DNA from 3 places in the Thauera sp. WB-2 genome. Region 1 is predicted to be linked to each of the others. Evidence: predicted binding sites of a transcription regulator. Region 1 holds the regulator's gene; each other region holds the start of a gene.

Region 1 (3,078 bases):
TATAACCATACCCCGGACGTGGGGCTGAAACGAAAGCGTCAGGCTTCGGGGGCCTGGTGCTTGATCGTCTCGTGGTTGTGGTCGGCCAGTTTCTGCTTGTACTTCTGCACCTGGCGGTCGAGCTTGTCGGTCATCGCGTCGATGGCCGCGTACAGGTCGGCATCATCGCTTTCGACGAAGATGTCCTTGCCGCGCACGTGCAGGGTGACCTCGGCCTTCTGCTTGAGCTTCTCGACCGAGAGGATCACCGCGACACTGGTGACGTTGTCGAAGTGACGGATGACGCGATCAAGCTTGGAGGTGACGTAGTCGCGAATGGCCGGAGTGACTTCGACGTGGCGCCCGGTGATGTTGAGATTCATGTTGACTCCTGTTTTTGTCAGATGGATTTGCGCAGGCTGACCGGCGGGATATTGAGGGATTCGCGATACTTGGCGATCGTGCGCCGTGCGACCACGATACCCTGCTGGCCAAGGACTTCGGCAATCTTGGCGTCGGACAGCGGCTTCTTGCTGTCCTCGGCGTCAACCAGTTGGCGAATCAGCGCGCGAATCGCCGTAGACGAGGCCGCTCCACCGGTGTCGGTGGCGACGTGACTACCGAAGAAATACTTGAGTTCGAACACCCCGCGCGGACTCGCCATGTACTTCTGCGTGGTCACGCGCGACACGGTGGACTCGTGCAGCTCGAGTTGGTCCGCGATCTCCCGGAGGGTGAGTGGCCGCATTGCCACCTCCCCATGATCGAAGAACTGCCTCTGCTGGTCAACGATGGCCTGGGACACCCGGAGGATGGTGTCGAAGCGCTGCTGCACGTTCTTGATCAGCCAGCGTGCCTCCTGCAACTGTCCGCTCAGGCCGCCACCCTGGCCGCGGTTCTGCTGCAGCAGGCTGGCATACAGGCGGTTGATGCGCAGACGCGGCATTGCCTCCTGGTTCAGGCTGACCGTCCACCGCCCGCGCAGCTTGCGTACGACCACATCCGGCAGTACGTAGCGCGTCTCGGCGTTCGAGTAACGCGAGCCGGGGTGGGGATCGAGGCTGCAGATCAGGGCATGGGCGGCGCGCAGGGCCTCGTCGTCGCAGCCGGTCAGCTTCTTGAGCTTGACGAAGTTGCGCTCGGCGAGCAGCTCGAGGTGCTTGTCGACGATCTCGAGCGCGAGCGTGCGCGTCGCCGAAGCCGGCAGGGTACGGAGCTGCAGCGACAGGCATTCGCTGGGGCTGCGCGCGCCGATGCCTGCGGGCTCGAGGTTCTGTACGTGGCGCAGCGCGATGCTCAGGTCATCGACATCGACGTCGGCGTCGTCCGGAAGCAGTTCGAGGAGCTCATCGAGCGGCTGGTGAAGGTAGCCGTCGTCATCCAAGGCTTCGATGATGAAGCGCACGAGGGCGCGGTCGCGGTCTGACAGCGGCGACAGCGACACCTGCTGGTCGAGGTGTTCACGCAGGGAGACGCCGGCCGCCTGCAGTTCCTGGTAATCGACGTCGTCGTCGTCCTCGCTGCGGCTCGATGCGCCGCTGCCGACATTGGACCAGTCCATGCCTTCGTCGGCGCTGCCATGGTCGGCATGGTCGCCGGCGTCGCTGTCCGTAGCGCTGGCTGGCGCCTCGGGGGTGTTCGCCTGTTGCTGTCTGGCCTCGTGTTCGGGGGGGCTGCCCGGTGGAAGCGGTGGTACGAACTCGACACCGTCGCCGTCGCTGCGCTCGAGCATCGGGTTCTCGAGCAGGAAGCGCTCGATCTCCTGGTTCAGCTCGATGGTCGACAGCTGCAGCAGCTTGATCGACTGCTGCAGCTGCGGCGTCAGGGTAAGGTGCTGGGAGAGCTTGAGCTGGAGGCTTGGTTTCATCGCTGTCGACGCGCGCGCGGATTCACAGGCGGAAATGCTCGCCCAGGTAAACCTGGCGCACCCTTTCGTTGTCGATGATCTCGGCCGGTTCGCCGCTTGCCAGTACCCGGCCCTCGCTGATGATGTACGCACGATCGCAGATGCCGAGCGTCTCGCGCACGTTGTGGTCTGTGATCAGCACGCCGATGCCGCGCTCCTTGAGGAAGCGGATGATCTTCTGGATGTCGATCACCGCGATCGGGTCGACCCCTGCGAAGGGTTCGTCGAGGAGGATCAGGCGCGGGTCGGTTGCAAGTGCGCGCGCGATCTCGCAACGCCGGCGCTCGCCGCCGGAGAGTGAGACGGCGGTGTTGTCGCGCAGGTGGTTGATGCCAAGCTCGAGCAGCAGTTCGTCGAGCCGGGTCTTCACCTGGTGCGCCTCGAGCCCTTGGAGCTCGAGCACGGCACGGATGTTTTCGGCCACGGTGAGCTTGCGGAAGACGCTCATCTCCTGCGGCAGGTAGGACAGGCCCAGACGCGCACGGGCGTGGATCGGCAGGTGGGTGAGGTCGGTGCCGTCGAGGTTGATCTGGCCGCCGTCGGCACGGACCAAGCCTACGATCATGTAGAAACAGGTGGTCTTGCCGGCGCCGTTGGGGCCGAGCAGGCCGACGACCTCGCCCGAACCGACCTCGAAGCCGACGTCGTGGACCACGGTGCGCGCCTTGTAGCGCTTTTGCAGGCTGGAGACCTTAAGCAGACTCATCGCGGGGTTCTTTCAGCAGCTTGCGGATCAGTTCGGGTGCAAAGCCGCGGGTTTGCAGGAAACGGGCCTGGCGTGCCCATTCGCGCGCATCCGCCGGGGCCGCCTGGAAGCGGCTGCGCAGCACTGCGCGGGCACGCTCCAGTTCCGATTCTACGCACTCCGTGGCGAGTGTTGCCTCGATCAGTTCACGGTCGATCCCGCGCCGCGCCAGCTCGCTGCGCAGCCGGCTGCCGCCGAAACGGTTGGCGCGGGTGCGCACGTAGGCTTCGGCGTAGCGGCTGTCGGACTGCAGGCCGAGCTCGCCCATGCGCTCGATCACTGCCTGCACCTCGTCAGCCTCGCCGTGGGCGGCCAGCTTGCGCGTCAACTCCGCGCGCGAGTGGTCGCGGCGGGCAAGATGGCGAAGCGCGCGTTCGCGCAGGCTGGGGGCGCCCATGGTGTCCTGGCTTGGCTCAGCTTTCCGTGGCCGTTGCCGGTGCCGCTGGCG
Region 2 (3,078 bases), 2.1 Mb from region 1:
ACCGTGCCGGAGTTCTTGAAGCCCACCGTGCTGGCGTTGGCGACGTTGTTGGAGATGACGTCAAGCGCTTTGGAGGAGGAGTTCAGGCCACTGAGGCCCTGCTGAAATGCCATGGTCGCTGCTCCGGATCAGAGGATCTGCTTGATGTCCGCAACCTTGAACACGCCAAGGTCACCTACCTGGAGGTCCGTGCCGCTGTTGCCGCGCACGATGCTGGTGACCGGACCGAACTGCAGCGTGCGCCCGCCGACCGCCTCGTTGCCCAGCGTCGCCGACAGCGACAGGGTGTAGATGCCGTCGGCAGCGCGCGAACCGTCATCGGCCGAGCCATCCCAAACGAAATTGTGACTGCCAGCGGTAACCGCGTCGAAATCCATCTGCTTCACCGCGAGCCCGGCGCTGTCGCGCACCGTCAGCGTGACGCGGTCGGCCGGGCCGTCGATCTCGAAGCCGCCCACGGCCCCGGCCTCGGTGAGGGCCAGGCTGCGGCCTTCGACCAGCACCCCGCGACCAAGCAGCGCCGCCGCATTGAGCCCCTCCGACGACGCCCGGGAATCGAAGAAGGACTGCACCAGCTTGTTCAGCCGCTCGATGCCGTCGACCGTGCTCATCTGCGCGAGCTGGGAGGTCATCTCCGCGTTCTCCATCGGGTTCATCGGATCCTGGTTCCTCAGCTGCGTCGTCAACAGCTTGAGGAAGCGGCCCTGCTGGTCTTCCTCGGGCTTCTGGACGGGTTCGCTGCGGGCCAGGCTGGCCAGCACGCTGTTTGCAGTCTGGTTGTTCGAGACGGTGGTCATGGTGTGCTCCTGCTAGCGGCATCGTTTGCCGGACGGGCTTACTGTCCGATCTGCAGTGTCCTCTGGAGCAAGGTCCGTGCCGTGTTCATGATCTCGGCGTTGTTCTGGTACGAGCGTGAAGCGGAAATCATGTTCACCATCTCCTCGGCAACGTTGACGTTGGGCATCTCGACGTAGCCCTCCGCGTTTGCCGCCGGGTTGTTGGGCTCGTACACGAGCCGCATCGGCGCCGCACTGTCGACGATCTGCGTGACCTGGACGCCGATCGCGCCGGGTCCGGCGACCGGACGGGCGGCGAACACCACCTGCTTGGCGCGATAGGGTTCGCCGGTCTCGGTCGTGACGCTGTCGGCGTTGGCGAGGTTGGACGCCGTGGTGTTGAGGCGCATCGACTGCGCGTTGAGCGCAGAACCTGCAATCTGGAAGACGTTGAGCATGCTCATGGCTGGACTCCTTACTGACCGGTGAGCGCGGTGTTGAGCGAACGCAGCATGCCGTTGATGAAGGTCACGCTCGCCTCGTAGCGCAGCGCATTCTCGGCAAACGCGGCACGCTCGATGTCCATGTTCACCGTGTTGCCATCGACCGAGGACTGCAGCTCGGTACGGTACTTGGCGTAGTTCTCCGCGCTCGCAGAGGCACCACCCGTGATGTGTCCGGCATGCGTGGTCTGGAGCGCAACACCGCTGCGCGCGGCTGTCATCGCCCCTTGCAGGGCGCTCTTGAAGTCGATGTCGCGCGCCTTGAAGTGCGGCGTATCAGCGTTGGCGATGTTGGAGGCGAGCAACTCCTGCCGGTACGCCTGCAGGTTCAGCGCGGTCTGGTGGAAACGGAACTGGTTGTCGACTAGGGTCTTCATCGCATGGCCTCGGGAACGGGCTGCACCATCGCGGCACGGGTGAATGCGGCATGGCGGGCTTCCATGAACCCGTGGTCGCAGCTTTCATGCCAGCCATGTTACGAGGCATGGCGGGCCTCCACTCTCGCGATAAGACCGCGGAAAGCAGCCCTTCTTTGCCGCTTGCCCGCGCATCGCGGCAAAAGCTGCCGCCTTGCCCTGTCCCTCGGAGCGTGCTGCAATCCCACCCATGAACACGTCCGCGACCTCTTTCCCTCGCGCCCGCCCGGGCACGCCGGGACGCGGCCCCAGCCGCTGCATCGGCGCCCTGCTCGCCAGTACGATCGTGGCGACGGCCGCCTCCGCCCACCAGCCCTCGGAGCCGATCGAACACGCGGTGCAGGCGTTTCTGGAGCACGAGGTCCAGGGCATGCCCGGCGACATCCGTATCGGCGTAAACCGCTTCGACCCGACAAACCGGCTGCCGGCCTGCGCCAGCATCGTCCCCTTCCTGCCGCCAGGGGTGCGCCCGTGGGGTGCGATCAGCGTGGGCATCCGCTGCGACGCGCCGATGCCATGGACCGCCTACGTTCAGGCACGGGTGCAGGTGTTCGGCCCTTACCTCGTCGCTGCACGGGCCTTGCGCTCATCGGAGCGCCTCGACGCCGTCGATGTCGAAGTCCGCGAGGGCGAACTGAGCGCCCTTCCAGACAACGTCCTTTCGGCGCCGGAGCAGGCCGTGGGTCACATCACCCGCTTCGCGGTAGCCGAAGGCATGCCGCTGCGCGCAAGCGTGCTCCGGCAAGCCAACGCGGTCAGCCGCGGCCGCCCCGTCCAGGTGTACACTCAGGGCGAAGGCTTCACCGTCTCCGGCGAAGGACAGGCACTCAACGACGCAGCGCCCGGAGAACGCGTCCGCGTACGCCTGCCTGGCGGACAGATCGTCCACGGCGTGGCGCGTGCCGACGGCGGTGTCATGCTGGGTTTTTGATACGGCGAGGGCACACGCTTCGACATAGCGGATAATTCGCTAAAGTTTAGCGAAGGGGTGCCGTAGACCCTTTCGACTCATAGTGTTCCTGGAAACCATCATGAAGATCGAAAGCTCGGGCAAGGCCTACGTCCCCACGCCCGCACAGGACAACCGCGCGCCAGCTGCGCGTGCCAAGACCGAAGCACAGAGCAGCGCCGAAAGCGTCCAGATCTCGCCGATGGCCTCGCTCATGCGCAAGGCCGAAAGCACGATCTCCGGTACGCCCGAGGTCAACATGCAGCGCGTCGACGAGATCCGCCAGGCCATCTCCGAGGGCCGCTTCAAGGTCGACGCCAGCCGGATTGCCGACGGGCTCCTCGACAGCGTCAGGGAAATGCTGGGTTCGCGCGGGTAAGCCAGGAGCGTTAAGATTCGCGCACGCGAACTTCCTGCCCACGCCGGCCCGACCC
Region 3 (3,078 bases), 2.1 Mb from region 1:
GAGTCCGGCGGCTTTGCCCGCGGCGAGCCGGGCAACGGGCTCAATGGCGTGATCTCGGCCGGTCAGGTCGAGGAATCCAACGTCGATCTGACCCAGGAACTGGTGCAGATGATCATCCAGCAACGTAACTACCAGGCCAACGCGCAATCGATCCGCACCCAGGACCAGATCCTGCAGACGCTGGTGAATCTGCGCTGATGCCTGATCCGGCTGCCGGCCGACAGAACGAAGGGAGTCGAACATGGATCGCCTGATCTACACCGCGATGACCGGTGCCAAGGGCACGATGGACCAGCAGGCGGCGGTGTCCAACAACATCGCCAATGCGGCATCGACCGGTTTCCGCTCGCAGTTGCACAAGCTGAGAGCGGTCGAGATCCAGACCGAGGCCTTTCGCACGCGCTCGTTCGCGGTCGACGCCAGCATCGCCAACGACTTCGCTCCGGGGCCGATCCAATACACCGGACGGCCCTACGACGTTGCGCTCGAAGGCAAGGGCTGGCTGGCCGTTCAGCAGCCGGACGGCAGCGAGGCCTATACCCGCAATGGCAGTCTGGCGCTCAGCCCGGCAGGGGTGCTGCAGACGCGCGATGGCTTGCCCGTGATTGGCGACGGTGGCCCGGTGACGCTGCCGCCCGATACCGAGATCGTCATCGGCCGTGACGGCTCGATTTCGTCCATCAACCCCGACGACGGGGTCGTGAACCTCGTCGGCCAGCTCAAGCTGGTCAATCCGCCCGAGGCCGATCTCGTGCGCGGGGACGACGGTCTGTTCCGCCTCGCCGACGGTGCCGCCGCGCCGGTCGATCCCAATGTCCAGGTCGCAGGCGGTTACCTCGAGGGCAGCAATGTCAACGTGGCTGACCAGATGGTGCAGATGATTTCGCTGGCGCGTCAGTTCGAGATGCAGGTGCGCATGCTGCAGAACGCTGAGGCCAATGACCGTGCCGCCAGCCAGGTGCTGTCCTGGCGTTGATGTCCTGCCCGCGGGGCGCGGCGATTAGCACGGTTTTTGCGTTGCTTATCGTGCAATCGCCTGGCCCGTCCGAGGGCTAGACTGATCCCGTGAAATTGCGGCAAACGCCGCCACCCTGCGGCAGCCTTTGCCGCAGCGGCAAGGCAGAACAGAGGACTTCATCATGATCCGCTCGTTGTGGACCGCCCGTACCGGGCTGGATGCCCAGCAAACCTCGCTGGATGTGATCTCGAACAACCTGGCGAACGTGTCGACGAACGGCTACAAGCGCCAGCGCGCGGTGTTCGAGGACCTGTTGTACCAGACCATCCGCCAGCCCGGCGCGCAGACAACGCAGCAGACCCAGGTCTCGAGCGGGCTGCAGATCGGTACCGGCGTACGCCCGGTCGCCACCGAGCGCATCTTCACCCAGGGCAGCCTGCAACAGACCGGGGGGGCGCTCGACCTCGCCATCCAGGGCAACGGCTTCCTGCAGATCTCGATGCCCGACGGCTCCACCGCCTATACCCGCGACGGGGCGCTGCAACTGGACAACCAGGGCAACGTCGTCACCGCCAGCGGCTATCCGCTGCTCGACGCCATCCAGATCCCGGCCAATGCCCGCTCGATCACTGTCGGCAAGGACGGTACCGTCACCGTTACCGTGCCGGACCAGGTCGAGCCGCAGCCGGTGGGGCAGATCCAGGTGGCCACCTTCATCAACCCCGGTGGCTTGCAGAGCGCGGGGGAGAACCTGTTCTACGAGACCGCATCGAGCGGCGAGGCGACGCCGACCGAGCCCGGGACCAATGGCGCCGGGGTGATCAACCAGGGTTACGTCGAGACCTCCAACGTCAACGTCGCCGAGGAACTCGTCAGCATGATCGTGACCCAGCGCGCGTACGAGCTCAATTCGCGTGCGATCTCGACATCCGACCAGATGCTCGGTCGGCTGACCCAGCTTTGAGGGCGCGGCCATGTCCGTCATCCGCAGCTTCGCACTCCTGGCCCTTGCCCTGCTGTCGGGGTGCGCATCCATCGACAGCGTCCCGCCCACGGCAGTGCATCAGCCCATGAGCGTGCGCCCCGGCGAGCGCATGGCCCAGCCACCGGCCAACGGTGCCATCTACCAGGCTGCGGCGGCGAGGCCCCTGTTCGAGGACAGGCGTGCTCGCCATGTCGGCGACATCATCACGATCAACCTGGTCGAGCGCAACACGGCCACCAAGAGCGCGAACGCCAGCGCGAGCCGTGGCTCCGAGATGTCGGGTGGCATCACCGCGACCTCGCGCCTGCCCTTGGGCGGGCTCAACGGCCTGGGCGTCGAGGCCGGTGTGGATTCCGACTTCAGCGGCAGCGGCAGCGCGCGCGCCAACAACGCCTTCAACGGCACGGTCACGGTCACCGTGATCGACGTCTTCCCCAACGGTAACCTGCTGGTGTCAGGCGAGAAGATGCTGGCGATCAACCAGGGCAGCGAGTTCATCCGCTTCTCCGGTGTGGTCGATCCCAACACCGTGACCTCCAGCAACACCGTCCAGTCCACCCAGGTGGCCGATGCGCGCATCGAGTATCGCGGCAGCGGTTTCATCGACCAGTCCAATACCATGGGCTGGCTGCAGCGCTTCTTCCTTGCCGTGCTGCCCTTCTGATCGAGGCTCGCCATGCTCCGGATCCAGACCTTGCTGATGCGTGCCGTGGCGGTTGCCGTGGCCGCTGGCATCTTTCTCTCCTCTGCCGCCGAGGCTGCCCCCGAGCGCATCAAGGATCTCGCCTCGATCGCCGGCGTGCGTGACAACCAGCTCGTCGGCTACGGCCTCGTCGTCGGCCTCGATGGTAGCGGAGACCAGACCACGCAGACGCCCTTCACCAAGCAGAGCATCGTCAACATGCTCAGCAACATGGGTGTGACCGTGCCCCAGGGCACCAACATGCAGCTCAAGAACGTGGCCGCCGTGATGGTCACTGCGAACCTGCCCGCGTTTGCACGGCCCGGCCAGGCGATCGACGTCACGGTGTCGTCGATCGGCAACGCCAAGAGCCTGCGCGGCGGCACGCTGATCATGACCCCGCTCAAGGGCGCCGACGGGCAGGTATATGCAGTGGCGCAGGGCAACCTCGTC

Evidence for each region. The regulator sigma-54, encoded in region 1, starts transcription at its own class of promoters, with help from an activator protein. The targets are predictions, from matches to a motif close to TGGCACGCTTNCTGCTNA.
Region 2: the regulator sigma-54 is predicted to act here: its motif matches at 1,731-1,748, upstream of flgB (flagellar basal body rod protein FlgB).
Region 3: the regulator sigma-54 is predicted to act here: its motif matches at 1,002-1,019, upstream of flgG (flagellar basal-body rod protein FlgG).

The regions. Positions count from the first base shown of each region.
Region 1 covers NZ_CP088935.1:3,839,618-3,842,695, reverse strand. Annotated here, with positions in the region: gene hpf (ribosome hibernation-promoting factor, HPF/YfiA family) at 39-362, opposite strand; gene LQF09_RS17520 (RNA polymerase factor sigma-54) at 380-1,846, opposite strand; gene lptB (LPS export ABC transporter ATP-binding protein) at 1,869-2,591, opposite strand; gene recX (recombination regulator RecX) at 2,578-3,027, opposite strand; gene recA (recombinase RecA) at 3,044-3,078, opposite strand, start outside.
Region 2 covers NZ_CP088935.1:1,756,909-1,759,986, reverse strand. Annotated here, with positions in the region: gene flgE (flagellar hook protein FlgE) at 1-113, opposite strand, end outside; gene LQF09_RS08070 (flagellar hook assembly protein FlgD) at 129-797, opposite strand; gene flgC (flagellar basal body rod protein FlgC) at 836-1,240, opposite strand; gene flgB (flagellar basal body rod protein FlgB) at 1,252-1,656, opposite strand; gene flgA (flagellar basal body P-ring formation chaperone FlgA) at 1,886-2,626, shown strand; gene flgM (flagellar biosynthesis anti-sigma factor FlgM) at 2,727-3,023, shown strand.
Region 3 covers NZ_CP088935.1:1,761,020-1,764,097, forward strand. Annotated here, with positions in the region: gene flgE (flagellar hook protein FlgE) at 1-198, shown strand, start outside; gene flgF (flagellar basal-body rod protein FlgF) at 242-976, shown strand; gene flgG (flagellar basal-body rod protein FlgG) at 1,140-1,922, shown strand; gene LQF09_RS08090 (flagellar basal body L-ring protein FlgH) at 1,933-2,607, shown strand; gene LQF09_RS08095 (flagellar basal body P-ring protein FlgI) at 2,620-3,078, shown strand, end outside.